3 regions of the Bacillus sp. ISL-46 genome follow, and region 3 is predicted to be linked to each of the others. Evidence: riboswitches for the same ligand, from Rfam matches in the RefSeq annotation. Region 3 holds a riboswitch; each other region holds the start of a gene.

What was found. Region 3 has a riboswitch for lysine ahead of J7E67_RS10825 (aspartate kinase). Riboswitches for the same ligand answer to the same signal wherever they lie in the genome.
Region 1: it holds a riboswitch for lysine, as region 3 does, so the genes downstream of both, dapA (4-hydroxy-tetrahydrodipicolinate synthase) here and J7E67_RS10825 (aspartate kinase) in region 3, are expected to answer to the same signal.
Region 2: it holds a riboswitch for lysine, as region 3 does, so the genes downstream of both, J7E67_RS21550 (amino acid permease) here and J7E67_RS10825 (aspartate kinase) in region 3, are expected to answer to the same signal.

The regions. Positions count from the first base shown of each region.
Region 1 covers NZ_JAGGQR010000038.1:13,313-24,074, reverse strand. Annotated here, with positions in the region: gene J7E67_RS17950 (MarR family winged helix-turn-helix transcriptional regulator) at 1-61, shown strand, start outside; gene J7E67_RS17945 (MFS transporter) at 75-1,289, shown strand; gene J7E67_RS17940 (hypothetical protein) at 1,382-1,576, shown strand; lysine riboswitch at 1,675-1,855, shown strand; gene dapA (4-hydroxy-tetrahydrodipicolinate synthase) at 1,985-2,872, shown strand; gene J7E67_RS17930 (ribonuclease J) at 3,090-4,697, shown strand; gene J7E67_RS17925 (response regulator) at 4,750-5,265, opposite strand; gene desA (Delta(5) desaturase DesA) at 5,348-6,382, opposite strand; gene J7E67_RS17915 (DEAD/DEAH box helicase) at 6,780-8,225, shown strand; gene pgmB (beta-phosphoglucomutase) at 8,512-9,195, opposite strand; gene J7E67_RS17905 (glycerate kinase) at 9,189-10,331, opposite strand; gene J7E67_RS17900 (glycoside hydrolase family 65 protein) at 10,347-10,762, opposite strand, start outside.
Region 2 covers NZ_JAGGQR010000045.1:189,016-199,777, reverse strand. Annotated here, with positions in the region: gene J7E67_RS21565 (nitroreductase family protein) at 1-482, opposite strand, end outside; gene J7E67_RS21560 (winged helix-turn-helix transcriptional regulator) at 617-976, shown strand; gene J7E67_RS21555 (YitT family protein) at 1,186-1,998, opposite strand; lysine riboswitch at 2,229-2,419, shown strand; gene J7E67_RS21550 (amino acid permease) at 2,524-4,005, shown strand; gene J7E67_RS21545 (helix-turn-helix domain-containing protein) at 4,099-4,323, opposite strand; gene J7E67_RS21540 (hypothetical protein) at 4,448-4,621, shown strand; gene asnS (asparagine--tRNA ligase) at 4,679-6,070, opposite strand; gene J7E67_RS21530 (alpha/beta hydrolase) at 6,245-7,126, opposite strand; gene J7E67_RS21525 (hypothetical protein) at 7,327-7,557, shown strand; gene J7E67_RS21520 (GNAT family N-acetyltransferase) at 7,576-8,037, opposite strand; gene J7E67_RS21515 (BA3454 family stress response protein) at 8,218-8,352, shown strand; gene helD (RNA polymerase recycling motor HelD) at 8,504-10,762, opposite strand, start outside.
Region 3 covers NZ_JAGGQR010000015.1:226,122-236,883, reverse strand. Annotated here, with positions in the region: gene J7E67_RS10855 (fatty acid metabolism transcriptional regulator FadR) at 1-473, shown strand, start outside; gene J7E67_RS10850 (enoyl-CoA hydratase) at 498-1,271, shown strand; gene J7E67_RS10845 (electron transfer flavoprotein subunit beta/FixA family protein) at 1,378-2,151, shown strand; gene J7E67_RS10840 (electron transfer flavoprotein subunit alpha/FixB family protein) at 2,190-3,167, shown strand; gene trxA (thioredoxin) at 3,324-3,638, shown strand; gene uvrC (excinuclease ABC subunit UvrC) at 3,781-5,553, shown strand; lysine riboswitch at 5,624-5,801, shown strand; gene J7E67_RS10825 (aspartate kinase) at 5,916-7,133, shown strand; gene J7E67_RS10820 (YslB family protein) at 7,182-7,625, opposite strand; gene J7E67_RS10815 (succinate dehydrogenase cytochrome b558 subunit) at 8,066-8,674, shown strand; gene sdhA (succinate dehydrogenase flavoprotein subunit) at 8,732-10,480, shown strand; gene sdhB (succinate dehydrogenase iron-sulfur subunit) at 10,496-10,762, shown strand, end outside.

The sequences.
Region 1 (10,762 bases), on a different contig from region 3:
GCATGAACAGCTCGAGGCCATCCGCATTATGGGGGAAATTCGTAAAAATATTATTAAATAAGGGGTTTTAAAAAGTGACTCAACCTAGAGCTAAACTGTGGACAAAGGATTTCACTATTGTTTCTGCGGTCAATTTTTTCGTAACTTTAGTCTTTTATTTATTAATCGTAATCATCGGTGTTTATGCAGTCGATGAATTTGGTGCTTCTACAAGTCAAGCAGGGCTTGTAACAGGAATATTTATTGTCGGGTCTTTAATTGGCCGGTTATTGATTGGCCGATTTATTGAGTCAATTGGCCGAAAGAAAACGTTATTCATTGGTATCATTTTATTTATTTTGACGCTTCTTTTGTATTTTGTGAACTTCGGGATTACCTTCCTGCTTATTACCCGCTTACTCCATGGGATTGCAGGGGGAATGGTCGGGACAGCCACTGGAACGATTGTGGCTCAGATTATCCCGGCTGCTCGAAAAGCGGAAGGGATTGGCTACTTCAGCATGAGTGCAACACTCGCTACCGCTATCGGGCCATTCATCGGACTTTATATGACCCAACATACAGATTTCCAAATGATTTTTATATTCTCCCTTGTTTTAGGGGTAATTAGTTTGATCACTGCATTCTTCGTCGATGTGCCTCCATTAGTTGTATCTGTAAAAACATCTGAAGTAAAAGGATTTAAGCTTTCCAACTATATTGAGCCAAAGGCACTGCCCATCGCTGTCATTACACTGGTAGTCGCTTTTTGTTATTCCAGCGTTCTTTCTTTTATTAACTTCTATGCGATCGAAATCGACTTAGTTAGTACGGCGAGTTTCTTCTTCCTAGTCTATTCTATCGCAGTATTGTTATCACGCCCGATCACAGGCCGCTTAATGGACCTGAAGGGTGCAAACTATATAATGTATCCGGGCTTTGTCCTTTTAGCAGCCGGCTTGTTTCTATTAAGTTCAGCAAGTATTAGCATCACTTTATTGGTAGCAGGTGTTCTAATTGGCCTAGGTTTCGGTAACATGCAGTCAAGCACCCAGGCAGTGGCCGTTAAAGTAACTCCCCCCCATCGGATGGGTTTGGCGACATCGACCTTCTTTATCTTTCTTGATGCAGGACTTGGATTCGGTCCATATATCCTTGGATTCATTATTCCATTAACCGGCTTTAGGAGCCTGTATGTAATCTTAGGTATTGCCGCTCTGGCAACCTCAATTCTTTACTACTTTCTGCACGACAAGAAAGAACGTTCTGGAAGGACGATTATGACTGGACCAACCCCCGACCCTAATTGATTACAGGTAACCGGCCGATCGAAGGCACGCATAAAACCGGTTTATAGCCAATATGATAATCATAACAATCCTAATTAAAGGGGTCGGTAGATATGATAATTTTTAATAAAATTGCATTATCATTTGTTGTCTTTTTTTCCTTCAGTATTATCATAAATACTTATTTGGGAGAAAAGGAACGGGTCCAATCTAATGTTATTTACTTTGTTATGAACGGTTTTGCTTATATTGTATCTGCCTTAGAAGTTGAAAAGGATAAACTGAGTTTAGAAACGGCAGAAATATAGTGTGAATTTCAAATAAAGTTCCAATTGCCCTTGAACCAAAGGGAATATTCTGATATATTTACTATCAATTAAATATTTTCTTACTTCACGTTTTTTGAAGTGAGGATAGAGGCGCAAAGACCATTAGTACACAATATGAGGATAATGAGGTCCAATGATGATTGTAAAAAGGGGAATTTGCCGAAGCTTCAATGAATCTCATTGGTCTTGAAGCTGGTTCTGCTATTGAAAAAATACAGAACTGTCATATAGGAAACTATATGGAGGGCTATCTTACGCACGGGAACTTATTTTTTTTATGTTTCTACTGCAACAGCGAACCCTCGCTGTTGCTTTTTTGCGTTAAATTATGAATGGCCTTACCCACCTCTAAATTTTAAAAAAATTTTAATTAAAGGGTGAGAAATGATGAATTTTGGCCAAGTTTTAACCGCTATGGTTACACCATTTGATCAAAATGGTGAAGTAGATTTTAACGCGACTAGAACACTTGTTGATTATTTAATTGAAAATGGTACCGATGGAATCGTAGTTGCTGGTACAACCGGAGAATCTCCTACATTAACAACGGAAGAAAAAGTCGCTTTATTTAAATTTGTTGTCGACGCTGTCAATGGAAGAGTTCCGGTTATCGCTGGAACTGGCTCAAATAACACGAGAGCTTCCATCAGCTTAACAAAGCTGGCTGAAGAAACAGGAGTCGATGGGATTATGCTTGTTGCTCCTTATTACAACAAACCATCCCAAGAAGGCATGTATCAGCACTTCAAATCGATTGCTGAATCTACACCATTACCGATTATGCTTTATAATATCCCCGGCCGAAGTGTGGTCAACCTGTCGGTAGAGACCATTGTTCGACTTTCACAGATTCAGAATATTGTCGCCTTAAAAGAAGCAAGCGGTAACTTAGATGCTATGGCTGAAATTATTAGCCAAGCACCAAGTGATTTTACCCTTTATAGTGGTGATGATGGCTTAGCATTACCGGTTTTAGCCATTGGTGGAGCTGGAGTGGTTTCCGTTGCTTCCCATGTCATTGGTAATGAAATACAAGAAATGATTAATCATTTTAAAAATGGGAATGTCCAAGATGCAGCTAGTGCCCATCGCCGTCTTCTCCCGATTATGAAAGCATTATTTGCGGCACCAAACCCAGCACCGGTAAAAGCCGCATTGAATATGAATGGAGTGAACGTTGGAGGTCTTCGCCTGCCATTGCTCCCGTTAACCACCGAAGAGCAAAGAACACTACAAGGTGTTCTACCAGCGAGCAATGTTAAAGTATTAATCTAAATACCGATAAAAATAGCTGCCAAACTCCGTAAAAAACCGGGTATTTGGCAGTTTTTTTGTGATCGACAAAAGTTTCACCTCTCTCCTTCCGATAAAGTAAATTCAAAAGGGCATACTATTCTTATTTACTTGGAATAAGGAGGATATTAACTTGCGAACTAATGATAATAAATTATCTATTTTCGCCTTAGGCGGCATAAATGAAATCGGTAAAAATATGTATGTGGTTCAGTACGCAGATGATATTTTTATTATTGACTGCGGTGGTAAGTTTCCAGACGAAAGTTTATTAGGAATTGATTTGATTATCCCCGATATTACTTACTTAGAAGAAAATCAGGAGAAAATCCGCGCTCTAATTGTGACCCATGGGCACGAAGATCATATTGGCGGTATTCCTTATATCTTAAGAAAATTGAATATCCCTATCTACGCTACCCATTTTACACTTGGTCTAATTGAATTAAAGATTGATGAGCATCGTCTCCATGGAAACACCAAACTCATGACGATTGATTCTAATTCAAAACTTGAGTTTGGAGAAACCACTGTATCCTTTTTCAGAGTAAGTCATAGTGTTCCTGATTGTCTCGGTATTGTCTTTCATACACCTGAGGGTAATGTCGTTCATACCGGGGATTTCAAGTTTGACTTAACGCCTGTGAATAATCAACATTCAGATATTCATAAAATGGCCGATATCGGTCAGCAAGGTGTCTTAGTTTTAATATCTGAAAGTACCAATGCTGAGCGTAAGGGGCTAACACCGTCCGAGCAAATGATTGGTGACAATTTGGATGAGGCCTTCATGAAAGCTGACGGGAAAATATTTATCTCTACTTTTGCATCAAATGTGAATCGGGTTCAACAGGTGGTTGCCGCGGCGATAAAGGCCAATCGAAAGATCGCTCTTCTTGGCCGGAGTATGGTCAATGTGGTCTCTGTTGCGATTGAACGTGGTTATTTAACTATTCCCGATGGGATGATCATCGAACCACGTGAAGTCGATCGACTTTCTCCTGAAAAGGTGGTTATCCTTTGTACGGGTAGTCAAGGAGAGCCAATGGCTGCCCTTTCTCGTCTAGCGAGCGGAAACTTTCGTGATGTCTCCGTTTATCCCGGAGACACGGTTATCTTAGCCGCATCTCCAATACCAGGAAATGAAAAGGACGTTTCTCGGATCATTGACAATTTATTTCAACTGGGCGCCAAAGTTATTTATGGATCCGGAAGTACAACGGGTATGCATGTTTCCGGACATGGCTATCAGGAAGACTTAAAACTCATGCTTACCTTAATGAAACCAACCTATTTTATTCCAATCCACGGTGAATATCGAATGCTGCATCACCACCGGTTGTTAGCCGAGTCCGTTGGAGTAGAAAAGGGAAATACCTTCATTATCAAAAATGGTGATGTCGTCGATGTTGAAAACCAGGTGGCCCGTCAGACTCGGTCGATTCCAGCCGGAGATACGTATGTGGACGGGATGGGCGTTGGCGATGTCGGGGACATTGTGTTACGAGACCGTAAACAGCTTTCTGAGGATGGTATGCTCGTAATTGTGATAACCATTAGTAAAGGTGACCGAAGGATTATATCCGGACCAGACACCATTACACGTGGTTTCGTGTACGCAAGAAATTCGGATGAACTTCTAAAAGAGATTAACCGCCTTGCTAAGAAAACCATTAATGACCTGCAAAGCGAGAATATCCGGCAATGGAATGTAATCAAACAAAACATAAAAAAATCAGTCGGACAATATGTATTCACACAAACAAAGAGAAAGCCAATGATCCTTCCTATTATTATTGAAATTTAAAAGGTGTCAGGCACCATGTGAAAATTTCACATGGTGCCTGACACCTCATTTTTTAACCTGTTGGTAATTTTATTCTATCTAAGATGGTTGTCAGGTAAGTTCTGACTGTGCTAATTTTTGTCTTTCTCTCGGCTAGCGGTTGGAACTCTTCGATGTTCTGTTCGTTTTGGTTTGAGTCTTCATCGATTAGTTCGGGGCAGTATATTCGCTGTCCATTGATGATGCTGCGAATCGATCCTGCTAATTCCTCACTCGGGCTATCCTTCAATAAATACCCGCTTACATCCGCTTGTAAGGCCCTCCCATAATACCCACTCCTGGCAAAGGTTGTTAGGATTATAACCTTACAACCAAATGCCTTTAAAGACTCAGCTGCCTCAAGACCGCTCATTTCAGGCATCTCAATATCCATGATACAAACATCCGGCTGCAACCGGTGCACAAGTGCAAGGGCCTCTTCCCCATTGCTCGCCTGCCCGACTACTTCCATATCCTCTTCCAAATTGAGGAGAGAACCAATTGCCCCTAGCAGCATTTCCTGATCCTCAGCAATAACAATTCGAATCATATAAGTTCCCTCCTTATCTGTCAGCTGTTATGTAAGTAACAACTCCCCTTAAATTAAGGGGAGCAAGCCTTTCATGATCTAGTTAGATTTCAGGATTAACTTTTTGTACTGAAAACTTCTTTTTAGCTAAAGCTTTGACTTCTCTAAAGCTCACAAAGTTCTTTTTTTCCTCATCCCACAAACGGAAACGTATTGACCGTAAGCTAGTAGCAAGAGAAATGGTTGGTACGTTTTGTAAAGGCGGCGTATTATTATGTGCTTCTTCCAATTTATAGTTAGGGACCCGTGGGCTTAAATGGTGAACATGGTGGAAACCAATATTCCCAGTGAGCCATTGCAAAACTTTTGGAAGCTTATAGAAAGAGCTACCTTCTACTGCGGCTTTCACATATTCCCACTCTTTGTCCTCTTCAAAATAAGAATCTTCAAAAGTGTGCTGTACGTAAAACAACCAAATACCAGCAGCTCCAGAAATCATAAAAATTGAACCTTGTACTAGTAGAAACGCCTGCCATCCGATTGCCCAACAAAGCAAGGCAATCAAAGCTACTATTAGAACATTCGTTAAATAAGTGTTGTTACGTTCCTTCTGTTTTGCACCTTTGCGGTTAAATCGATTTTTAAGAAGGAACACATAAATCGGGCCTAATCCAAGCATGACCAATGGATTACGGTAAAAACGATAGGCTAGACGAAGTCTGAGTGGTGCAGCTAAATATTCATCTACTGTAAGGGTCCAAATATCACCTGTTCCGCGTTTATCCAAGTTTCCACTTGTCGCATGATGGACAGAATGCTCATGTCCCCATTGATCAAATGGGAAGACCGTTAACACACCCATCGCAGTCCCGACGATTCGATTAGCACGACGGCTTTTAAAGAATGAATGATGGGTACAATCATGAAATATGATAAATATCCTTGTTAAAAATCCTGCGGCTATCACAATGGGAACTAATGCTAACCAATAGGAAACGGATAGGCTTAAATAGGCAAGGTACCACAAGCCAATAAATGGTACGACCGTGTTTATAATCTGCCATACACTTTCTTTTGTCGTTGATTTTTCAAAAGGAGCAACTTGTTTTTTTAAAGTTTTCGTATTTTGTAAGGTCATTTTATTTGAATTCCCTTCCTTAGTTTCGTTATTAACCAAAGTATAAACGAAGGAATTTGTCCATGTTAGTAGCAGGTGTCATGTACAGGGTATGACAAATGTCACATTACGATAATATTTTTCATCAAAAAAGTGCCTGACACCAGATGTACCAGCACTTCTGGGTCATGACACTTTTTTTCTAATAATATTTTACGACTTAATTTGGGCCAATTACCCCTTCATCCTTTGCTATAAATCGCTTTTACCGTGAATCGGTGGGGCGATCAGTGCTAGTCACTGTTCGTTTTTTTCACTATATCAAGTATAATGGAGCATATTCAGATTATGCATACGATATTTCTTTCCGAGAAATCCTATAGATAAGCCGGATAATACAAAAAAACGAGGTTAATACATGAGCGAAAAAAGTTTTACGGATTATAATTTAAGTGAAGAAATCACAAGAGCACTTGCCATTTTAAAATACGACACTCCTACCGAGGTTCAAAGGGAAGTCATTCCATTAGCTTTGAATAATCAGGACCTGGTCGTGAAGTCGCAAACAGGCAGCGGCAAGACCGCCTCCTTTGCGATACCTATTTGCGACATGATGGAGTGGGAAGAAAGAAAGCCACAGGCCTTAATTCTTACCCCAACTAGAGAGCTTGCAGTACAAGTTCGTGAAGATGTAACCAACATCGGCCGATTTAAGCGGATTAAGGCAATGGCCGTTTATGGAAAAGAACCCTTTTCGAAGCAAAAAGAAGAATTGCAGCAAAAAACGCATGTCGTGGTAGGTACTCCGGGACGTGTTATGGACCATATCGACAGAGAAACCCTAATTCTAGACGAAATAAAGTATCTTATTATTGATGAAGCGGATGAGATGCTGAATATGGGTTTTATCGACGACGTTGAAGCCATCATCAAAGAGCTTCCTTCAGATAGAGTCACGATGGTATTCTCGGCTACCTTACCAAAGGATGTTGAAAACCTCTGCCATAAATATATGAACAATCCTGTGAATGTCGAGATTGCCTCTACTGGAGTCACGACAGATACGATTGAGCATCTGTTAATTGAAGGAAAAGAAGAAGACAAGCTATCGCTTCTAAAAGATGTGACGGTCGTTGAAAATCCAGACAGCTGTCTTATTTTTTGCCGAACAAAAGAACATGTAGATACCGTATATTCGGAATTGGAAAGCTCCAATTATTCTTGTGAACAACTCCATGGTGGATTGGAACAGCAAGATCGATTTGCGGTTATGGATGGCTTCAAAATGGGGAATTTTCGCTACCTCATCGCAACGGATGTTGCCGCACGAGGAATTGATATTGATAATGTAACCCTGGTCATCAATTATGACGTCCCTATGGAAAAAGAAAGCTATGTCCACCGAACAGGAAGAACGGGCCGTGCGGGTAATGAAGGAAAAGCGATTACGTTCGCCACACCGTATGAAGGAAAATTTGTCCGAGCAATTGAAAGATATATTGGCTTTGAGATCCCTAAAATGGAGGCTCCAAAACCTGCTGAAGTGGCTAGGGCAAAAGAGGCTTTCGAGGAAAAAATCAGCGGACGACGCGTCGTAAGAAATAATAAAACCGCTCGGATTAACCAAGGCATCACGAAACTCCATTTCAACGGTGGAAAAAAGAAGAAGATGCGCGCGGTTGATTTTGTTGGAACGATCGCAAAAATCCCAGGAGTCACAGCCGATGATATTGGCATTATCACCATCCAGGATCAAATGACCTACGTTGATATTCTTAATGGCAAGGGTTCCCTCGTCTTACAGGCGATGGAGAATGCAACGATTAAAGGAAAGAAACTAAAGGTTAGCAAGGCAATTAAATAATGAATGCTTTATTAAGGATGATTATGGGACTCATAATTGTCGTTTAGAGTTTTATAAATCCCTGCATGAAAAATTTTATGCAGGGATTTATAAAACAGAATATGAATACTCTATTTAATACCACGGCTTCAACCGGATTTAATCATACGTTTGATTAGTTTTTCATTCAATCAATAGGCCATGGAGAAACCCTTATAGATCGATGCTTAAAACCCATTTAATCATACGTTTGATTAGTTTTTTATTGAATCATCCATCGGTGTTACATGTTGGTTTCTTAATGTATTTATTTAGAACCTTTTAAGCAAATTTCATATGCCTCTTTAATACTTTTCCACTGGAGATGATTAGTTGATCCTACTAGGTAATCGGCATCACGAAGCGTGTTTCCAACTCCAACTGAAAACATTTCGCTTGAATTAATTGCCTCAATACCCGCTTGAGCATCTTCGATTCCAATCGACCTCTTTGGGCTTGCCTCTAATCCCTCACAAGCTGTTAGGAAAATTTCTGGATCTGGTTTGGACTTTTTAATTTTGGCTGCATCGGCAATAAAATCAAAAGCTCCTTCTAACCATAATGCCTTTAAAACCGTACCTGCATTTTTCGAAACGGAAGCTAGCCCAACTGGAATCCCTTCTGTTTTTATATCGGCAATTAATTCTAAGATTCCTGGCAAAACATCGTTGGGTGTTAATTGTTTTAATAAGTCACAATAATGGAGGGTTTTTTTATTCGCCATTTCTTCCTTTTCTACTATGGTGAAGTCGTTTTGTCGGTTTCCTTCTTTTAATATTAACTCTAGGGAATCCATACGGCTAACACCCTTTAACCGCTCATTAAAAACCTCATCTATTGTAATATCTAGCTCCTCAGCAAGTTGTTTCCACGCTAAATAATGAAAATGAGCGGTGTCCGTTATCACCCCATCAAGATCAAATACGACTGCCTCAATCACTTGATTTACCATACTCTATTCCCTCCTTTTTGAAGAAGCGCAGCAATATTACGAGAGGTTGTCTCAATATTCGTGTAGGCTCCATCCATAATTTTTTCAATTGGAAGTAATCCAGGAATCGTTGGAAAAATGGCATCAAACCCATATTCATAAAGTGCTTCACTGCCAACCCCCACACTTCCGCATATCGCAATAACTTTGGCCTGTGGCGGAGCACACGATGCAACGCCCATCGGTGCTTTGCCATAAAGGGTTTGCCCGTCTATTTTCCCTTCCCCAACGATCACGATGTCAGCATCCTGACAGATTTCCTTTACCCGTAATTGTTCAAGCATCAGGTCAATGCCTTTTTTAATAGTCGCGTTAGCAAATAGTATTAGGCCCGCACCCATGCCGCCGCCTGCACCACTTCCTGGAAGGTTGGTGACGTCTTTACCTAAATGACCGCAAGCCAGATGATAAAATTCACCCATTGCTTGATCAACTTCAAATAACATAGTTTCAGGCAGACCTTTTTGAGGTCCATACACATAAGTCGCACCATTTTGACCTGTCAGTGGATTATCCACGTCTGCCGCAATTGTTATTTTTACATGATCTAATCGTTTATCCCGATTTATATCAGACATCGAACATGTTTGAAACAAGTCTTGACCAATACCGTATACTATTTCGCTATTCTTATCGAAAAATTGGTAACCTAGTGCTAAAGCCATCCCCATTCCGCCATCATTTGTCCCACTTCCCCCAACTCCAATAATGAGTTCAACAGCGCCGCGGTTGATGGCATGCAAAATTAGTTCTCCCACACCATAAGAAGTTGTTTGTAATGGATTTCGTCGGTTTAATGGAACAAGATGCAATCCGCACGCTTCTGCCATTTCAATAAAGGCTTTTTTCCCATCGTTGGAAAAAGCGATTTTTGCCTTAACTGGTTCATGTAAAGGTCCCGTTACCGTGATGGTTTCCATTTTCCCGCCGGTTGCGGATGATAAAGCTTGAACGGTTCCTTCACCGCCATCTGCAATTGGCAGTAAATGATACTCTGCTTCAGGGAAAAATTTCATGAACCCAGCTTGGATTGCTTTTGCTACTTGATCTGCAGCTAGACTTTCTTTAAATGAATCTGGTGCAATAACAATTTTCATTGTTTTCTCCTTGATTTATGAATTCACTTCAATTCGATCAGTCAAAAGGTATTCAGTTCCGTTAATTTCTAGTAAAAGATTCGGTCCTAAATACTTTGAAACTACTACTTTCTCATGTGTCATAAAGATTTCTAACGGGCAATCCTGTATAGTTAACTTGAATTTTAGTTCAGACCAACTTGCTGGTAACCTAGGATCAAGTTTCAATCGATTATTTGTTAATGAAATATTAGCAAATCCAAACATAGCTGTAAGCCAGATCGCCCCAAGTGATGCAGCATGAAGCCCTTCGTCTGAAGAGTGTGGATTGGGACCCAAATCAATTAAGCATGCCTCCTGGAAAAAGCGGTAGGCAGCATCACTTTCATGACATCTTGCAGCGACAATGGCATGAATGGCTTTACTTAACGATGAATCATGAATGGTGTGCT
Region 2 (10,762 bases), on a different contig from region 3:
ATTGGAACGGTGTCATACCCTCTGTCTTTTGCAATTAACATCAACTGCATCGATACTAAACCAGCATCAAATGAGGCAATATTTTTCAAGACTTCTTCTGGAGCAAGTGGGTATGTTTTATTTGTACCTTCTATTAATCGATTCATATTAGCTTCGTCCATCAAACCAGCCTCGTATGCACTTCGATAGACTTTTTCCACACTTTTATACATTTCCTTATCGCCTAATACTGCAATAACGGCAGACGCTGTTTCTACTTGCTCTTGATTGTTGGCGATTGATCTTAGTTCCTTTTTCGCCTCTTGATCTTGAATAACAATAAAACGCCATGGTTGAAGATTACTAGAGGATGGTGCTTGTGTCGCTTCTTTTAGCATATCTTTAATTTCTTCTTGAGAAATATTGTATGTTGAATCATATTTTCTGACAGAGTGACGTTCTTTTATCACTTCAGATAAACTTTTTATTAATGTGGTTTGCATGAGAGATTTCCCCCTGTGAATTTTTAGCTTACTAAAAGTAAGTTCTAATTCATCTTACTATTAGTAAGTACCTATCGTCAAGTAATTCAAATATGGTATTATACAGTTAGAAAAGTAAAAAAGAGGGATTTTATATGAGTGAACCTAACCACCAAGATTGTATGACTCATTCTGCAGAGGAAATTAAACATATATGTATTAACTTTCATAAGGCAATCGAATTTATTGGCAAACGTTGGATGGGTTCTGTTATTTATACGCTTATGGAAGGACCGAAGCGGTACCATGAAATAATATCATCTATTCCAGGAATATCTGATCGTCTCTTAACCGAACGCTTACGTGATTTAGAAAATGAGGGATTGATTGTCAAAAACGTCATTACTACCTCTCCAAAAAAAGTGGAATATGAATTGACTCCAACTGGTAAAGAACTAGATGAGGTTATTCATGTGCTAATGAAATGGGTAAAAAAACGAGGGAAATCTCTGTGATTCACTGTCTCTATTTTAAATAAGGTTATGTTAAAGCTTATTGTTGATATTGGCACCCTGTTGACCTTCGTTCCAGGCGCGAAGACTCCTGCGTGCGGTTCCCCGGACCGCCCGCGAACCGCACGCACCTAGAACGGAAATCAACAGGCAGTTTAACAAAGCCTTAACTAAAAAAGGCTTGCATCTATTTGATAGATGCAAACCTTTTTTTATGGACTTGGCCGATGAAACAGCCCCATGACTTCAATTGTTTCGGTAATATTGACAAATGCTGATGGATCAACTTCTGAAATTAAGTTTTTAACTTCATTAAGTTCGTATCTAGAAATTACCGTTATCATTACGTTCCGTTGGTGATTAGAGTAGCCGCCAACCCCATCCATAATCGTCAAGCCTCGATACAAATTTGTCAGTAAATGATCTCTCATTTCTTCGCCCTTTTCTGTAATGATCATTAAAGTTAATTTAGCATGATCTGTATAAATTGCATCTACCACTTTACCTGTAACAAAAATGGAAACCAAGGTATAAAGAGCAGAATCCCAATCAAATAAAAATCCACTGATCAAGATGACGACTGCATTCATACCTGAAAGTAAAACACCAATCGGAAAATCCCTTTTTCTCGCGACAATCATGCCAATAATATCAAATCCCCCGGTCGATCCAGAACAGCGAAAAACTATTCCGACACCTAACCCGGTTAAAGCACCTCCGAAAATAGAAGAGAGAATCCTATCATCGGCAATGGCATGAACGGGAATTAAATAAAGGCCGATTGAAATAATTATTACAGCAAAGATGGAATTCACGATAAATCTTTTCCCTAACATTTTATAACCAATAATCAATAACGGAAAATTCAGCAGGAAATTTGCCACCCCTGTATTAACAGGCGAGATCATCCCTAAAATCATAGAAATTCCGCTCAATCCACTGCTTAATACTTCATGAGGGATTAAAAAAAGGTTAAAAGCAACCACAACAATTAGAGATCCCGAAATCATTCCAACAATCTGCATGGTAAAAATCCTCCTATGAAAAACAGGCAATTAATTCTATTTAAAAATAATACCGATTCTCTCTTTTAAAGTAAATTAAATAATTTATTAAAAAAAACTCAATTATCTGTCTATTCTAATTGATTGAATAAAGACTTCTCATTTCTGGAATAATATATTATTGACAATTATAAAATAATATTTATACTTTAGTAATATATTAACTATATATGATAAATCCTCATCAAAACCGATGAGGTAGAGGTCGCGGTTTTTATCAGTAAAGCGGACGAGATGAGAGAGACATCCCTGACTCCGTTTGAAAGGAAAAGCTGCCGAAGTGTGCTTTCATCTCTGAAAAAGCATGCTGGGGCTGTCTCCAAATAGGAACAGAACTGTCACGCTTAAACCTACCAGCTAAGCGTGTTGAGCTATCTTTCGGAAGGTATGATGCGGGGTATTTACAATGCCATCGATACTTCTTCGATGGCATTTTTTTATTCCAAACTCCTTCTCGAAAAAATTAGAAAAAGAGGAGTCAAGACAATGCAAACAGCAAGAGTATTAAAAGAGAGTGAATATACTAGTGACTTAACAATACAACAGGATCCAACGGAATTAAAACGAAGTTTAAAATCCCGTCACCTCACAATGATTTCCCTTGGCGGGACGATTGGCACTGGACTTTTTCTAGCTAGCGGCGGCGCTATCCATAGTGCGGGACCCGGCGGGGCAATCCTTTCCTACCTTGTTATTGGTATTATGGTTTACTTTTTGATGCAGGGCTTAGCAGAAATGGGTGCCTATATGCCAGTTGCCGGAAGCTTTAGTACGTATGCAACCAAATTTGTCGATCCTTCCCTTGGTTTTGCCCTAGGCTGGAACTATTGGTATAACTGGGCAATTACGATTGCTGCCGAATTAGCTGCTGTAACAATGATTATGAAATTCTGGTTTCCACATACGCCTTCATTCATTTGGAGCGGCATCTTTTTAGTAATCATGTTTCTATTAAACTATCTTTCTGTTAAAGGATTCGGAGAAGCAGAATATTGGTTTTCCTTAATTAAAGTTGTTACAGTTATTATTTTTATCGTTACTGGTACTTTAATGATCTTCGGCATCATGGGTAATGAAGCAATCGGCTTCAAAAACTTCACTGTTGGTGATGCTCCATTCCACGGCGGCTTTATGTCCATGCTGGGAATCTTTATGGCTGCAGGCTTCTCCTTCCAAGGAACAGAGCTTTTAGGTGTTGCTGCTGGTGAAACGGAGGATCCAAAGAAAGCTATTCCTCGTGCAGTGAAACAAGTTTTCTGGCGCATTTTATTATTCTATGTATTGGCTATACTAGTAATCGGACTGCTTATTCCATATACAAACGGGAATTTAGCAAATGGGGATATAACTGTTAGTCCATTTACGCTGGTTTTTCAAAAGGCAGGCATCGCTTTCGCCGCTTCAATCATGAATGCTGTTATTCTTACAGCTGTATTATCGGCAGGAAATTCAGGAATGTATGCATCCACTCGGATGCTTTGGGATTTGGCCCGTCAAGGCAAAGCACCGAAATTCCTTGGTAAATTAAACAAAAAAGGTGTTCCAGTCAATGCCTTAATTGCAACAACCTTAGTGGGAACACTCGCATTTCTTGCTTCCTTCTTTGGGGATGGAACGGTTTATGTATGGTTGTTAAACGCTTCTGGTATGTCCGGCTTTATCGCATGGCTCGGTATTGCAATATGTCATTATCGATTCCGTAAAGCATTTGTCGCCCAAGGTAAGGACCTTAGCTTGTTACCATATAAATCAAAATTCTTCCCTTTTGGTCCGCTCTTCGCGTTTGCCGTTTGTGGGTTTGTTGTCTTAGGACAAAATTATTCAGCATTCACGGGTGACCAAATCGATTGGAACGGTGTTTTTGTTTCATATATCGGACTGCCATTATTCCTTATTGTATGGCTAGGATATAAATTCACAAAGAAAACTAAGGTTATACCTTTAGAAAAGTGTGATTTAAGAAATTAGTTTGTTTAGAAAATAGCACGCGAAAATTTTCGCGTGCTATTTTCTTAATCCAATAAAAAAAACAGACTCAATTGAAGAGCCTGTTTTTAAGTATTACGCTTCCTTTTCCTCAGATGACCAAATGTATAAGTCTTCAATAGAGCAATTTAATTCTCTTGAAATTGTCATCGCAGTATTTAAGTTCATCACTTTTTTGGACAAGTAGTCGTTAAGCTGAGTTTGAGGAATACTTGTATTCCGTTCCAAACTTTCCAGGTCCATGCCGTTTTTTGATAATAAATCTTTGAGGTTACTTTTTTTTGCTTTATAATTTGTCAAAATGACACCTCACTTTTTTAAAAGCATAACACATTAAGTTCGTAATTGAAAGGAAGAAGGGTTTCCCCCTTTCCATCTTGGCTTATGTTATACTTAATTAGGAATAGGTAAAGGAGTGTGAAACATGAAAAGCTCAAACAATCTGTACAAAAACGGACAGTCAGTTAACATTAAAGAAACTGGCGAGGTCGTCACAATTTTAAAATCACAATATGTTAAAAACATGAAAAGATATTCTTATATCGTTAAGGAACATCCAGAAACATTCTTTTTTGAAGAGGAATTAAAGGTTCTTTAATAAATAAAAAGGAGAAGGCCGATTCTGTGAATCAGCCTTCTCCTTTTTAAATTTGTTTTAAAACTCGGCATTTCCAGTTGTTCTCGGGAATGGAATGACATCTCTAATATTAGTCATTCCAGTTAAGTACATAATTAAACGCTCAAAACCAATACCATAACCAGAATGTTTCGTACCGCCATATTTTCTTAATTCAAGGTACCACCAGTAATCTTCTTCATTCATACCAAGATCATTAATTTTCCCAGCCAAAATTTCTTCGCGTTCTTCACGCTGGCTGCCGCCAATCAATTCACCAATTCCTGGGACAAGTAAATCAGTTGCCGCTACTGTTTTGTTGTCTTCATTTAATCTCATATAGAAGGCTTTAATTTCTTTTGGATAGTCTGTTACAAATACTGGGCGTTTGAATACTGTTTCACTTAAATAACGTTCATGCTCGGTTTGCAGATCAAGCCCCCACTCTACTGGATAGGCAAAAGTTTCTCCGGACTCCCTTAATATATCAATGGCTTCGGTATATGTCACACGGCCAAAGTCTGCTGTGTAGGCATTATTTAGACGATCCAATAACCCCTTTTCGATAAAGCTGTTAAAGAAATTCATTTCTTCAGGGGCTTGTTCAAGTACATAGCCAATCACAAATTTCACCATTTCTTCAGCCAAGTCCATGATATCTGGAAGCTCAGCAAAGGCAAGTTCAGGTTCTACCATCCAAAATTCCGCTGCATGTCGAGCAGTGTTAGAGTTCTCTGCTCTAAACGTTGGGCCGAAGGTATAGACATTCCGGAAAGCTAAGGCAAACGCCTCAGCCGAAAGCTGTCCGCTAACAGTCAAATTAGTTTCCTTGTTAAAGAAATCCTTGGTTAAATCTGTTTTGCCTTCTTCATTTTTTGGAGGATTGTCCATATCTAGTGTTGTCACTCGGAACATTTCTCCTGCACCTTCTGTATCACTGCCGGTAATAATTGGTGAGTGAACATAGACAAAACCTTTATCTTGGAAGAATTTATGCAATGCATAGGAAGCAAGTGATCTCACACGAAAAACAGCTGAAAACGTATTGGTTCTTGGTCTCAAATGGGAAATTGTTCTTAAATATTCAAACGAATGCTTTTTCTTTTGTAAGGGATAATCTACATTTGACGAACCTTCTATCACGATATTAGTTGCTTTAATTTCAAAGGGCTGCTTCGCTTGAGGAGTATAAATAAAGTCTCCTTCAATCCTAATGGATGAACTAATTGGTAACTTTGCAATATCCTTAAAGTTCTCTAATTGCTCATCAAATACAATCTGCACCCCTTTAAAAAAGCTGCCATCATTTAATTCAATGAACCCAAAAGTTTTAGAGTCGCGAATCGTGCGAATCCATCCAGATAACTGGACTTTTTGTTCAATATAGCTTTCCGTATTTCTGTACAAATCCTTGATTAAGGCCTGTTTCATTGGTTTTCCTCCTAAATCTTATGTAAAAAAGTAAAAAACCTTCCATCCCTTTTGGGACGAAAGGTAAAATTCACCGTACGATCATCGTATTTCTTTTATCCCTTCAATATTATATAAAATACCATATCAAATAAGCAATTTTCAACAAAATTTCCGGTATGAAAGAGATTTATTTTAGTTTTTTGTAGATTCTTTTGAAAACGTGTCATTTTGAGTACAAAAATGGGCAGAGAGCCATTCTTGGCGGTCAAGTAAGGCTGCTTTGCAATTGGTAAATAGATGATCGGTATCATACCAGATGATTTTTTTGGGAGAACTTGCAGCAGAATAAAAAGTGGCAGCATGGCCATGTTCGATAAATTCGTCATTTTTGGCGAATTGGAAGAGTAATGATGCCGGCGCAGCATTTTTTACATAGTGGATGGCATCTAATTTTCTAAGACTTGAAATAAAATATTCAAATCTTTCAGGCGGTAAAAAGCTGCGAATGATGGCTGCGATTGGATGTTCACTAGTCAGTTGCCACTCTGAAGCCTCCCCATACCCTGATATTAAGACAAACGTTTTAATGAGCGAATCAATTCCTGAAATTACCCCGCCACAAGCCGCTCCAAAACCGTGGCCAACAAAAGCAATCCGGGCTTCATCCACAATCGTAAGCTTACTAAGTAGTGTAACTCCCATCCTAATATCCATTATAGTATGAATGTATTCTTGAATATCCGCTAAGGCTTCAATTTTTTTTGTGAATTTTTTCCTATCAAGATCGTCCGGTTGACTATTCCTACCGAAAAGCGGTGCTTCAATTAGGAGGGAAATATAACCTTTTGTTGCAAGCAATTTTGCTTCATGAAAAAATGTTTTTCTATTTCCTTGACTAGGGTGCATAAAAATGACAGCAGGAAATGGTCCTCCCTTGTTAGGAATAAAAAGAAAGGCAGGTATCCTCCTATTGAAAAGGCTTTCATAATTGACATCATAAATAGAATAACCTTCTTTTGAAATAGATGAAATCACCTCAAATCCTGCTCGTGTTTCTACATCGTAATCAAACATTCTTTACCGCCCCCGCGAAGATTCTTTTTTACTAATTTATTTGAATTTTCAGATTAATAGAACGAATAAATCCATAAATCTCTTATCCGTACAATATCCCTTAAGTTTTTTAAAATTTTCAGAATAATAGCAGGAAAAACGTTGCTTATCGTCGAAATAGTAAAAAAATGTTTATACTTGATTTAAGAGGAGTGTTTGATGTGGACAAGATCACATGTATTGCCTACCTTTTATACAAGTCATCTACGAATCAAGACATTAGAGAAAAAGCTATCCAATTATTGAATGGAGATGTATCAATTCGTGATTTAAAAAGAAATATATCTATTCAAGCCAATCTGGTCATCGCTGAATCGTTCCTGAAAAAGAATAAAATCGATAAAGATCAAGTTCAGCAATTTGCTGAGCAATTTATGTATCAAGAAATTTAAGGTATCCATTTTGGATAATTATCCAATTTGTTTTTCATAACACAAAATACCAGTTCCATTTTGTGTTGTTGCAGTACTATAATAGATAAATCCTAATGATTCCCAAAAGCGTTGAGCCTTTTTATTTTCTTTTAAGACACCAATTCTAACACACTTCATTCCTCGTTTAAGCATCTCATGTTCGTATGCTGCAAAAGCTTGTGCACCGAAACCATAACCTTGATAATCACTATGAAGCAGTAAAAGACCAAGCCAGGGGTAATGGTCCTTCGGATTTTCTAATAAGTAGTCAATTATTCCAATATAGGTGTCATCAAGCTTTATAAATGCACTGTTAGTATTAGGATTTAAGAATTCTTCTTCCATGTCAGCAAGTGTTCTTGCCTCTTTGCCATTTTCAAAAATATTATATTCTGGATTCGAGTTTATCATTTCGAGTGCAATAAACAATGTTGCTTTTGTTACCTCTTCAAAATGCATTGAATTTGTTTACCTCCCTATTGTTTTTATAAAACAATTATATCAAAACTGAAAGTTTTAGTAACATTTGTCGAAAAAATATCGTCATAATTATTTAAATTACTTAATACACTGAATCGTTTTGTAATTTATGACTACACTTTTTACTAATAATTTAAACATAGAAAAGGAGATTCAATTATGGTACAAGTAGAAGTAACAGTAACCTTCGAAGGAAAAAGCTATTTAACGAATGTCATTGCTAATCGGGAAACATCCGATGATGAATTATTCCAACTTGCATTAGAACAAGTTCAAAAACAATGGAAAAAATAATATAGCAAAAAACAGCGGAAATGGATTCGGCTGTTTTTTAATTTTTTCTAGTTAGGTTATGAATTTGGCGCAAATGCATAGTACTTTTAACATAGCCTAAACTTAAAGAAGCTGTGTGCTCAGGTCATCGAGACATACAGCTTCTTTTTCATTAGCATTTACTTGGTTTTACAAGTGTGTAGGTATCTTTAGGAGCAACCTCCATTAGCGGACTAATCCTAGATGTTGCGATCATGTGAAGTTCATGCATGGCCCTTGTGCAGACGGTATAAAATAATTTGCGTTCACTTTCTTTTTTATATTGAGAACAATCGTACAAAATAACGGCATCAAATTCAATTCCTTTCGCAAGATAGGAGGGAATAACGAGAATTCCTTTCTCATACGAAATCGTTCCTTTTTCAATTAGATGGAGCGATACCTCGTTCTTGAGCGCTTCAAAGGCCCTTTTGCTCTCATCGGCTGTCCTGCAGATTACAGCAATGGTTCGATGGCCATCATTTTGAAAATCTTTAATTGTTTTGATTATTGTTCGCGTAATTTCATCGGGTTCTATTTCAGTAACTAACGGCTTCCTGCCCGTGCGGTTAAAGGGTTCAATATTTTCTCCACCCTCAATCAACGCACTGGTAAAGTTAACAATCTCTTTTGTCGATCGATAGGTTTTTGTAAGGACAAACGATTCTATTGTCTCTCCCGAGATATTTAGGTCAGATAAAACCGTTTCTGCACCAGTGGCACCAGAAAATATCGCTTGATTAAAATCACCGAGTAAAGTCATTTTGCTAAAAGGAAATAGCTTTTGTATAAAAGCAAACTGGAAGGGTGAGTAATCCTGTGCTTCATCAATAAAAATATGACGAATAGTAGATTTGGACTTACGACCTTCAATTAAATCCTGGAGATAAACATATGGTGTGGCATCTTCATAAGGAATTTTCATATCCTTTAATTTCTTCACTGTCTTCCTGCAAATTTGGTCCCAATCAACAGGTAAGCGTTCACCCATATTTTCAGCTTGCTTAAAAAGTTGGTGATAAATTTTGGGAGAATCAATAAACCGCAAACTTTTTACTCTCGCAAATATTGGCCTGAATTTTTCTTTTACGACCATTTCAGCAAGGAGTTTTTGCTCCTGCTCAAAATCATCAAATGTATTTTCCGAAAATTGATTTTTTTCCTGAAGTTTTTTGAAGGCCTCCATAAAGGCTTCTTTATCGAGAAATTGGACTTCTTCCTCCACCCAGCTTCTCGAACGCTCTTGTCTAACCTTCCGCTTTAAATCTCTTAAAAGCCATTCCTTTACAAGCTGCATGCGGTTGGGTATGCTAATGCTTTCTTCTAGTGAATAAAAATAATCATGGATCTCCTTTTTAGAAATCAATACATCTCCTCTAAATATTAAATCCCTAAAAATTAGACCCCTTTTCGTTAATCCATGCGCATATCGATCAATGATATTTTTATATTCAAGACTTGCTTTAAAACGAATACCTTCAACTCTAAGTTTATATTCCTTTTCATCATCATATTCACTTAACAAATATTCCATTTGCGTAAAGGCGTCTTCCACATTAAATTCTTTACCTAATCGAGAATGTAAATATTCCTGAAAGGTGGATTGCTGCATATTTTCTTCACCTAACTCTGGTAAAACCGTTGCTACATAGCTATTAAACAAAGGGTTAGGTGAAAAAAGCATAATATTTTCTGAATTCAATGTCCCTCGATAACGGTAGAGCAAATAAGCAACCCGTTGCAGGGCAGCAGAAGTTTTTCCACTTCCTGCTACACCTTGGACGATCATAATTTTCGCCTGCTCATTGCGAATAATTTCATTTTGCTCTCGTTGAATAGTAGCAACAATGCTTTTCATTTGCGTACTCGCGTTGTTTCCAAGAACCTCCTGAAGCATTTCATCTCCGATGGTTACCCCTGTATCAAACATCCCTTTAATTTCTGAAGCCCTAATAATAAATTGACGTTTTAAGTTCATTTCCCCTTCTATCGTTCCTTCAGGGGTACTATATCTGGCAGGACCAGGTGAATAGTCATAATAAAGGCTAGATATAGGGGCACGCCAGTCATAAATCAAAAAATTTTCATCCTGTTCATCCATTAACGATGCAATTCCTAGGTATACCCGGTCCTCTGCTTCTTCCCCGTTTTCTAAAAAATCAATCCGTCCAAAGTATGGGGAATACTTTAACCTTGATAGTGTATTGAGATGTTTATCCAAATGTCTATGGGTCCGCTCACGTTCTGAGAGCAGTTCGGCCTGTTGTTTGATACTCGCTGCTGTTTCTATCATATCATCAGGTTCATCCATATTGACGGTTACATCTTCCCAAAATTCTTTACGTATCTCGAGAACATCAGAACTTACCTTTCCAGCATTTAGCTTTAATTT
Region 3 (10,762 bases):
TGGCTGATGGAACCATTTATCTATATTTTAAAAACAAGGAAGACATCCTTATCTCTCTCTTTGAAGAAAAAATGGGAAGTTTTATTGAAAAAATAGATACAATGATAGCAGGAAAAGGGACGGCGGCAGAGAAATTATTAATGATGATAGAAGCTCACTTTAGTATGCTTTCTGACGACCATCACATGGCGATCGTAACGCAATTGGAGTTACGGCAATCCAATAAGGAATTGCGACTCCGAATTAATGATGTTCTAAAAGGTTACCTAAAGGTAATCGAAAAGATTGTTATTGAAGGCAAAGAAACAGGGGAGTTTTCAATCGACCTCGATATTCGTCTCGCCCGGCAAATGATATTCGGTACAATTGATGAAACCGTTACATCGTGGGTGATGAATGAGGAAAAGTATGATTTGCTTGCACTGGCGTCTCCAGTCCATCGCCTCTTGATCAATGGCTGCGGAAGCCGGTAGAATTTAAAATAGGGGGGAGTTTTTTTGGAATACTTAAAATGGTCCTATCAAGACAGTATTGCCACGATCACAATTGCTCGTCCACCGGCAAATGCCCTTTCTTCAGGTCTTTTAAGGGAATTGTCGACAGTGCTTGATGAAATCGAACCAAACCGTGAAATTAGAGTCCTTGTCATTCACGGGGAAGGGCGGTTCTTCTCGGCTGGGGCAGATATTAAAGAATTTACAACGGTTTCTTCATCTGAAGGTTTTTCTAATCTTGGTAAGTTTGGACAGAATTTATTTGACCGGATGGAAAAATTTCCAAAACCGATCATTGCGGCAATCCATGGTGCGGCGCTTGGCGGTGGTCTCGAACTTGCCATGGCTTGTCACATTCGCCTTGTCAGTGAAACCTCAAAACTCGGTCTTCCGGAGCTGCAACTCGGCTTAATTCCTGGATTTGCCGGTTCGCAGCGTCTGCCGAAATATGTAGGTGTGGCAAGAGCTGCTGAAATGCTGTTCACATCCGAGCCAATTACAGGTATTGAGGCCGTAAAATATGGCTTAGCGAATCATGCCTATGTAGAGGCAGAAGTATTAGAGCAGGCGTATAAGCTCGCTGGAAAAATTGCTAAGAAAAGTCCAGGCTCTATTAAAGCAGCCATCGAATTATTAAATTATGCAAAAACAGAAGAGTTCTATGAAGGTTCGAAAAGAGAATCTGAGTTATTTGGTCAAGTTTTTGTCTCTAGCGATGGTAAAGAAGGCATTCAGGCTTTTATTGAAAAAAGGGAACCACAATTTAAAGGTGAATAAACTTATCTTTGTAGTATAATTGAAAAGGAAGCCCTTTTTTTTTCTAGGAAATTTTCTTAATCTTTCAAACTGAGCGAATGCTCGAAATTTTATTAGGAGGGAAACCATGAATATTTATGTATTACTGAAAAGAACCTTTGATACTGAAGAAAAAATTACGATTAGCGGCGGAAAAATCAATGAGGACGGTGCTGAATTTATTATCAATCCTTATGACGAATATGCGATTGAAGAAGCCATCCAAGTTCGCGATGCTAAGGGCGGAGAAGTAACTGTCATTACTGTAGGTACGGAAGAGTCTGAAAAGCAATTACGTACAGCACTTGCGATGGGCGCTGACAAAGCGGTCCTTATTAATACAGAAGATGATGTGGAAAATGGGGATCAATTTACTACAGCAAAAATCCTTGCTGAATATTTAAAGGATAAAGATGCTGATTTAATCATTGGCGGAAATGTGGCGATTGACGGTGGTACAGGTCAGGTCGGACCACGTGTCGCGGAACTACTTAACATCCCTTACGTAACAACGATCACAAAGTTAGAAATCGACGGTACAAATGTAACCGTTACCAGAGACGTTGAAGGCGATTCCGAAGTTATAGAAACGAGCCTTCCTCTATTAGTAACTGCACAACAAGGTCTAAATGAGCCGCGCTATCCTTCATTACCTGGGATCATGAAGGCAAAGAAAAAGCCGCTTGAGGAATTAGAATTAGACGACCTTGATCTTGAAGAAGACGATGTGGAAGCAAAAACAAAAACAATCGAAATTTATTTGCCGCCTAAAAAAGAAGCAGGCAGAGTATTAGCCGGCGATTTGAATGATCAAGTAAAAGAACTGGTTCAGCTACTTCATACCGAAGCAAAAGTAATTTAATCGATTTTTTACAAATATGTTTTCAGGAGGTATATGGAATGTCAAGAAAAGTATTAGTATTAGGAGAAGTTCGTGACGGTTCATTACGTAATGTTTCTTTCGAAGCGATTGCAGCAGCAAAAACGGTTGCTGAAGGCGGAGAAGTGGTTGGTGTTTTAGTAGGTACTTCTGTAAGCGCTTTAGGTACGGAGTTGATCCACAACGGAGCAGACCGCGTAGTAGTTGTTGAAGATGAAAAATTAAATCTATATACTTCAGATGGATACGCTCAGGCGCTTTTAGCAGTGCTTGACCAGGAAAAACCAGAAGGGTTAGTGTTAGGTCATACCTCACTAGGCAAAGACCTATCTCCAAGAATTGCTGGAAAATTAGCATCAGGTTTAATATCAGATGCGACTGCTGTTGAGGTTGCAGGTGGAAATGTCGTGTTCACAAGACCCATCTATTCTGGGAAAGCATTTGAAAAGAAAATTGTAACGGATGGCTTAATTTTTGCAACGGTCCGTCCAAATAATATTGCGCCATTGGAAAAAGATGAAAGCAGAAGCGGCGAGGTTTCTACCCTTTCTGTAAACATCAAAGACTTACGTGCCATAATTAAAGAAGTCGTTAGAAAAGCAAGCGAAGGTGTAGACCTAAGTGAAGCAAAAGTGGTTATCTCAGGAGGACGCGGGGTTAAGAGTGCGGATGGTTTTGAACCGCTTAAAGAACTTGCGAATGTCCTTGGCGGAGCGGTAGGAGCTTCACGTGGTGCCTGTGATGCCGACTATTGCGATTACTCTTTACAAATTGGTCAAACTGGCAAGGTAGTGACACCAGACCTTTACATTGCTTGTGGTATTTCTGGAGCAATCCAGCACTTAGCCGGCATGTCTAACTCAAAAGTAATTGTGGCCATTAACAAAGATCCTGAGGCTAATATCTTCAAAGTAGCTGATTACGGAATCGTAGGCGACTTGTTTGAAGTGGTGCCATTACTAACAGAAGAGTTTAAAAAACTGAAAGTGCACTCATAATAAGAAGAGCGAGCGGAGGCTTCCGCTCGTTTTTTTAGGGGATACTTAGGTTAATAACAGGGTAAAATGATCGATGAAGCAATTTATTAGCTTGATTTTCCAAACGATGTTATACTTTCGGTAAGTAATTCAGTAATCATTAGGAGGGCAATATAAATGGCAATTTCACACTTAACAGATCAAAACTTTTCTGCTGAAACAGGTTCAGGCCTTGTTCTCGTAGATTTTTGGGCACCATGGTGCGGACCTTGTAAAATGATAGCTCCAGTTCTTGAAGAACTTGACTTAGAAATGGGCGAAAAAGTTAAAATCACTAAACTTGATGTGGATGATAACCCGCAAACTGCAGCAAATTTCGGTGTTATGAGCATTCCAACATTATTAGTAATGAAAAATGGCGAAGTGGTAGACAAAGTAGTCGGCTTCCAACCAAAAGATGCATTAGCAAGTGTTTTAGAAAAACACGTGTAAGTATAGAAAGACAAAACCTTAGCTGGAACCAATCCAGCTAAGGTTTTTCTTTTTTGCAAATGACTACCACTTTCATTTATGAGCCTTTTCCTTTAAAATTTTAACAGGCACTATATATAGAGACGGGAGTGGAGTGGCCGGAATGAATGAAATAATCAAGCAAAAACTGACGCTGCTGCCGGATCAACCTGGCTGCTACTTAATGAAAGACCGTCAGGGTACGATTATTTATGTGGGGAAGGCAAAAGTATTAAAGAATCGCGTACGTTCTTATTTCTCTGGGTCACACGATGGAAAGACGCTTAGACTAGTCAATGAGATTGAGGACTTTGAATATATTGTAACCTCTTCAAATATTGAAGCACTTCTACTTGAACTCAACCTAATAAAAAAATACGATCCGAAATACAATATCATGCTGAAGGATGATAAAACCTATCCATTTATTAAGCTGACAGCTGAAAAGCATCCGAAACTCATCATTACAAGAAAAGTAAAGAAGGACAAAGGTAAATACTTTGGTCCGTACCCAAATGCGACTGCTGCCAATGAAACCAAAAAGCTTCTTGACCGAATATATCCGCTGCGAAAATGCTCAACCCTGCCTGACCGAGTATGCTTGTACTACCATTTAGGGCAGTGCCTGGCACCATGTGTCAATGAAATTCAGGAACAACAGTATAAGCAAATGACGGATGAAATTACTCGCTTTTTGAATGGTGGTTATAAAGAAATAAAAAAAGAGCTTCAAGCAAAAATGTCAGCAGCTGCTGAAGAGTTGGACTTCGAACGAGCGAAAGAGTTCCGTGATAAAATCATCCATATCGAAACCATCATGGAAAAACAGAAAATTTCCATGAACGATTTTACGGACCGTGATGTATTTGGCTATGCCGTCGATAAAGGCTGGATGTGTGTGCAAGTTTTTTTTGTCCGCCAAGGGAAATTAATTGAGCGGGACGTCTCCATGTTCCCCTTCTATAATGAACCAGAGGAAGAAATACTAACTTTCCTCGGACAATTTTATTCGAAAGCTAATCACTTCAAGCCGAAGGAAATTCTGATTCAAGATGAAGTCGATTTAAGTTTGGCGGAACAACTACTTGAAGTAAAGGTGCTCCAGCCACAACGAGGGCAGAAAAAGGATATTGTCCAATTGGCGATCAAAAATGCAAAAATAGCCTTAAATGAAAAGTTTTCCTTGATCGAGAAGGATGAAGACCGCACCATTAAGGCTGTCGAGAACTTGGGAGAGTTACTGGGAATTTATACGCCGCACCGAATCGAAGCATTCGATAACTCCAACATCCAAGGAACAGACCCAGTATCAGCCATGGTCGTTTTCATTGATGGAAAGGCAAATCATCGGGAATACCGGAAATATAAGATCAAAACCGTTCAAGGACCTGATGATTATGAATCCATGCGTGAAGTGACAAGAAGAAGGTATTCACGCGCCTTAAAAGAAGAACTTCCCCTCCCAGATTTAATCATCATCGATGGTGGTAAAGGCCATGTTGAAGCCGTAAGAGATGTGTTGGAAAATGAGTTAGGACTGGATATTCCTCTCTCGGGACTCGTCAAAGATGATAAACACAAAACTTCCCAATTGCTGTACGGCAATCCTTTGGGAATTGTTCCATTAGGCCGAAACAGCCAGGAGTTTTATTTACTGCAAAGAATTCAAGACGAGGTCCATCGCTTTGCCATTACGTTTCATCGTCAGCTTCGTGGAAAAAGTGCCTTTCAATCCTTGCTCGACGATATTCCTGGAATCGGTGAGAAACGGAAAAAGCTATTGCTAAAACAATTTGGCTCTGTGAAAAAAATGAAAGAGGCTAGTATGGAGGAATTTACAAATATCGGAATTCCTATGAATGTAGCCGAAGAATTAATTAAAAAACTTCAATCCTAGTGATTGTAAGAAAAAATAGAACATGCTATAATAAGTGAAAATTTAATTTACTATCACTTTTACGTATTAAAGTGAAGGTAGAGGTGCGAGCTTCAAGAGTAATGGTTCTGAGAAGGATGAGCTTCTAAGACGGATCATGAAAGGGAATGTTCGCCGAAGTAAAGAAAGTCTCATTTCTTTCTTTGCTGGTCCTGTATTGAATAAATGCCGGATTGTCAGGACGAATGTCTTGGAGAGCTATCTTACATTGTAGGTGCGAGAATATTTTTTCGTGTTCTAAAGCAATGAGATGCCCTTCTCATTGCTTTTTTTGTTTTTTGGGGGATAAATAAGGTATTCACTTGAAAGAAGGAGAAACAAATATGGGGATTATTGTGCAAAAATTCGGAGGCACCTCCGTTGCGAATGTAGAAAGAATACTAAATGTTGCATCCTGTGTAAAAGAGGAGACAGACCGTGGCAATAATGTAGTCGTTGTTGTTTCTGCGATGGGAAAATCAACGGATACATTGGTCGGATTAGCAAAAGAAATTTCCGCACAGCCAAATAAGCGGGAAATGGACATGTTGTTATCAACAGGAGAACAGGTAACCATTGCGTTATTGTCAATGGCTTTAAATCAGCAAGGGCTTTACGCCGTTTCTTTTACAGGCTGGCAGGCAGGAATCATCACAGAACCTGTCCATGGAAATGCCCGCATTTCGAATATTAAAACGTCTGCAATTGAAACGGAACTCGCAACGGGTAAGGTTGTCATTGTGGCAGGATTCCAAGGAATCACGGAAGAAGGCGCAATTACGACGCTCGGTCGTGGTGGTTCTGACACAACAGCTGTGGCATTAGCGGCAGCCTTAAAGGCAGATAAATGCGATATTTATACCGATGTTACTGGGGTTTTCACCACGGATCCAAGATATATCAAGAATGCTCGCAAATTATTATCTGTATCGTACGATGAAATGCTAGAGTTAGCTAATTTAGGTGCTGGCGTGCTCCATCCAAGAGCAGTAGAATTTGCTAAAAACTATCAGGTTCGGCTTGAGGTTCGCTCGAGCATGGAGAGAGTAGAAGGAACAGTTATTGAGGAGGAAGCAGCAATGGAACAAAACTTAGTAGTCCGCGGTGTCGCATTTGAAGACGAAATTACAAAAGTAACAGTATTAGGATTGGCGAATTCATTAACTAGTCTTTCTACCATCTTTTCAACACTAGCGGAAAATCACCTGAATGTTGACATTATTATTCAAAGTACTACAGAGGGCGATACGGCTAATTTGTCTTTCTCTATCCATACTAATGATTTATTAGAAACATTAAAGGTATTAGAAGACAATAAAGCAGTGCTTGCTTATGAGCAGATTGATGCGGAAAATAAATTAGCGAAGGTGTCAATTGTTGGCTCAGGAATGATTTCTAATCCTGGCGTAGCAGCAAAAATGTTTGAGGTACTCGCTGCAAACAACATCCAAATTAAAATGGTCAGCACATCCGAAATCAAAGTATCAGCAGTAGTAGAAGAAAAAAGTATGTTAAAAGCAGTAGAAGTCTTACACGAAGCCTTCGAACTGGCAAACAAATAAAAAAATGGTGTCAGGCACCAAGCGGTGCCTGACACCCTATTCTCACGTTTAGTTCTTTTCCCATTTAACAGTGAAAAGGACTTTATTTGATTTCTTTACAGGATGTTCAAAGGTTTCTGCATTGGCTTCTTTTTGTAGTTCAATTTGTTGGGCAAGGAAGCCGGCTTCGAGTTGGAAAAAGTGCTCAGCTTTTGATTTCACACGCGGGACAATAACAGGACTCATTAGTTCAAATTGGATCTCAGTTTTATTTTCTTTTTTAATTTCAAGTTGGCCCCAAGAGGCTTTGGTGAAAAAATCCATAATCTGAGCAATATCAGTTAGTGGAAATTTACGTGCGAGACGTTTTCCGGCCCAATATAAAATTTCAGGTGTATCTTTTCCTAAAATCTCAGGTAAAAGAATTTCTCTGATTAATTCATACCCGAATAGAGATATGGATTTTGGTTCATCGGTATCTATATTCTCAACAACAACTGTACTATCGTTCACAAGCTTCCCCTCTTTCTATCATTCTATTATATACGCTTTTTGTTAGGTGTCAGTACAGTTTTTTTAGATAAAACGAATCAAATTACATTAGTTTTTTTGTTATTTTGCAATATCTTGCCTTGTTTTCCATGATAATTATAATTCCCGATATGGTAAAAATAACAACCGTTATATCTTGGTAATTAATTGTAATTATCTATTTATTTTAATATAGATCCAAATTATTGGTGAAAATAATCAATCTATTATAATTTCAATATATTTTAAAAATTTTATTATTTATGATAGAATTGTGTATCCGTTTTCTTGACGCTCTAACATGATGGGAGTAAAATGGACATGTCACATTATTGTCACACTGATGTTAGGTTTCATATAAGGGGATTTCAATGCTAGAAACTGAACATCATTTTTTTTAAACATTATAGGGGGGTAAATTTATGGCAGGTAATCGAGAGTTTGTTTATCGGAGATTGCATTCGTTGCTAGGGGTTATTCCAATCGGGATCTTTGTAATCCAGCATCTGATTGTGAACCACTATGCGACAGTTGGGGTAGAATCCTTCAACAAAGCTGCGAATTTTATGGGAAATCTTCCTTTTCGCTATGTGTTAGAAACTGTAATTATTTATTTACCAATTTTATTCCATGCAATCTACGGGCTGTATATTGCTTTTACAGCCAAAAACAATGCAAGCCAATATGGATTCTTTAGAAATTGGATGTTTATGCTTCAACGTGTGTCTGGTGTGATTACACTTATTTTTATCACATGGCATGTATGGGAAACTCGGGTAGCAGCGGCGTTTGGAAATGAAGTTAACTTTCAAATGATGCAAGATATTCTTTCCTCACCGTTTATGTTTGCGTTTTATGTCATTGGGATTATTTCAGCAATTTTCCACTTTGCAAACGGATTGTGGTCATTCTTAGTTAGCTGGGGCATCACAGTATCTCCACGTTCTCAAGTTATTTCTACATACGTGACAATCGTTATTTTCTTAGCTCTATCCTATGTTGGAGTAACGACTTTATTAGCTTTTGTATAACAAATTCATGATTGATCGGAAAAATATTGGATTTTGGATTAAGGGAGTGAGTCACGAATGAGTAAAGGTAAGGTAATTATTGTCGGCGGCGGTTTAGCTGGCTTAATGGCAACGATAAAGGTTGCAGAAACAGGAACACCTGTAGAGTTATTTTCTCTTGTTCCAGTTAAACGCTCTCACTCGGTTTGTGCCCAAGGTGGTATTAATGGAGCAGTAAATACCAAAGGTGAAGGCGATTCAACATGGATTCACTTTGATGACACCGTTTATGGCGGAGACTTCTTGGCTAACCAGCCGCCAGTAAAGGCGATGTGTGATGCAGCACCAGGTATTATTCACTTAATGGACCGTATGGGCGTTATGTTTAACCGTACACCAGAAGGACTATTGGACTTCCGCCGTTTCGGGGGAACACAGTATCACCGGACAGCATTTGCAGGCGCAACGACTGGTCAACAGTTGCTTTATGCTTTAGACGAACAAGTTCGTCGCGAAGAAGTAGCTGGTCTGGTTACGAAATACGAAGGCTGGGAATTCCTGGGCGCTGTCGTTGATGACGATGGTGTGTGCCGTGGAATTGTGGCTCAAAATTTAAAAACAATGGAAATTAAGTCATTCTCAGGAGATGCCGTCATCATGGCAACCGGCGGCCCTGGTATTATCTTTGGAAAATCTACAAACTCAGTTATTAATACAGGTTCAGCAGCATCGATTGTGTATCAGCAAGGTGCTTATTATGCTAACGGTGAAATGATCCAAATCCATCCAACGGCCATTCCTGGTGACGATAAGCTTCGCCTCATGAGTGAATCGGCTCGTGGTGAAGGTGGCCGTATCTGGACATATAAAGATGGAAAACCATGGTATTTCTTAGAGGAGAAATATCCTGCTTACGGAAACCTGGTACCACGTGATATCGCCACTCGCGAAATTTTTGACGTTTGTGTTAATCAAAAACTCGGAGTCAATGGCGAAAACATGGTATACCTCGATCTTTCTCATAAGGATCCACATGAATTAGATATTAAACTTGGCGGGATTATTGAAATTTATGAAAAATTCATGGGTGATGATCCTCGTAAAGTTCCAATGAAAATCTTCCCTGCTGTTCACTATTCAATGGGTGGACTTTGGGTTGATTATGACCAAATGACAAGCATCCCTGGTCTATTTGCAGCGGGTGAATGTGATTATTCTCAGCATGGTGCGAACCGTTTAGGTGCCAATTCCTTGCTTTCAGCCATTTATGGCGGAATGGTTGTAGGACCAAACGTAGTTAAATATATCAAAGGCTTGGAGAAGAGTTCCGATGCAGTTTCTTCTAGCGTATTTGACCGACATGTTAAAGAACAAGAGGATAAGTGGAATTCAATTATGTCCCTAAATGGAAATGAAAATGCTTATGTTCTTCATAAAGAGCTTGGGGAATGGATGACAGATAATGTAACGGTTGTTCGTCATAACGACAGGCTATTAAAGACAGATGAGAAAATTCAGGAACTTCTAGAACGTTACCAAAACATCAATATTAATGATACATCCAAATGGAGCAACCAAGGGGCAGCCTTTACTCGTCAACTTCAAAACATGCTGCAATTGGCACGTGTTATTACAATTGGTGCATACAACCGGAATGAGAGCCGTGGTGCTCATTATAAGCCTGACTTCCCTACACGTAATGATGAGGAATTCTTAAAAACAACAATGGCGAAATTTGTTGACAGTTCATCAGCACCGGCTTTCCATTATGAAGATGTTGATGTTTCATTGATCAAGCCACGCGAACGCAATTACGCAAAAAGTTAAGGGGGAGTAGGAAGAATGTCTGAAACAAAAATGGTTAAATTTATTATTTCACGTCAGGATAACGAAAATACTACTCCTTACGAGGAGGAATTTGAGGTTCCTTACCGTCCGAATATGAATGTCATCTCGGCGTTAATGGAAATCCGTAAGAACCCATTAAATTCAAAAGGTCAAGACTCTAGCCCCGTTACCTGGGATATGAACTGTCTTGAAGAAGTATGCGGTGCATGTTCCATGGTCATCAACGGGAAGCCTCGTCAAGCTTGTTCAGCACTTGTCGAC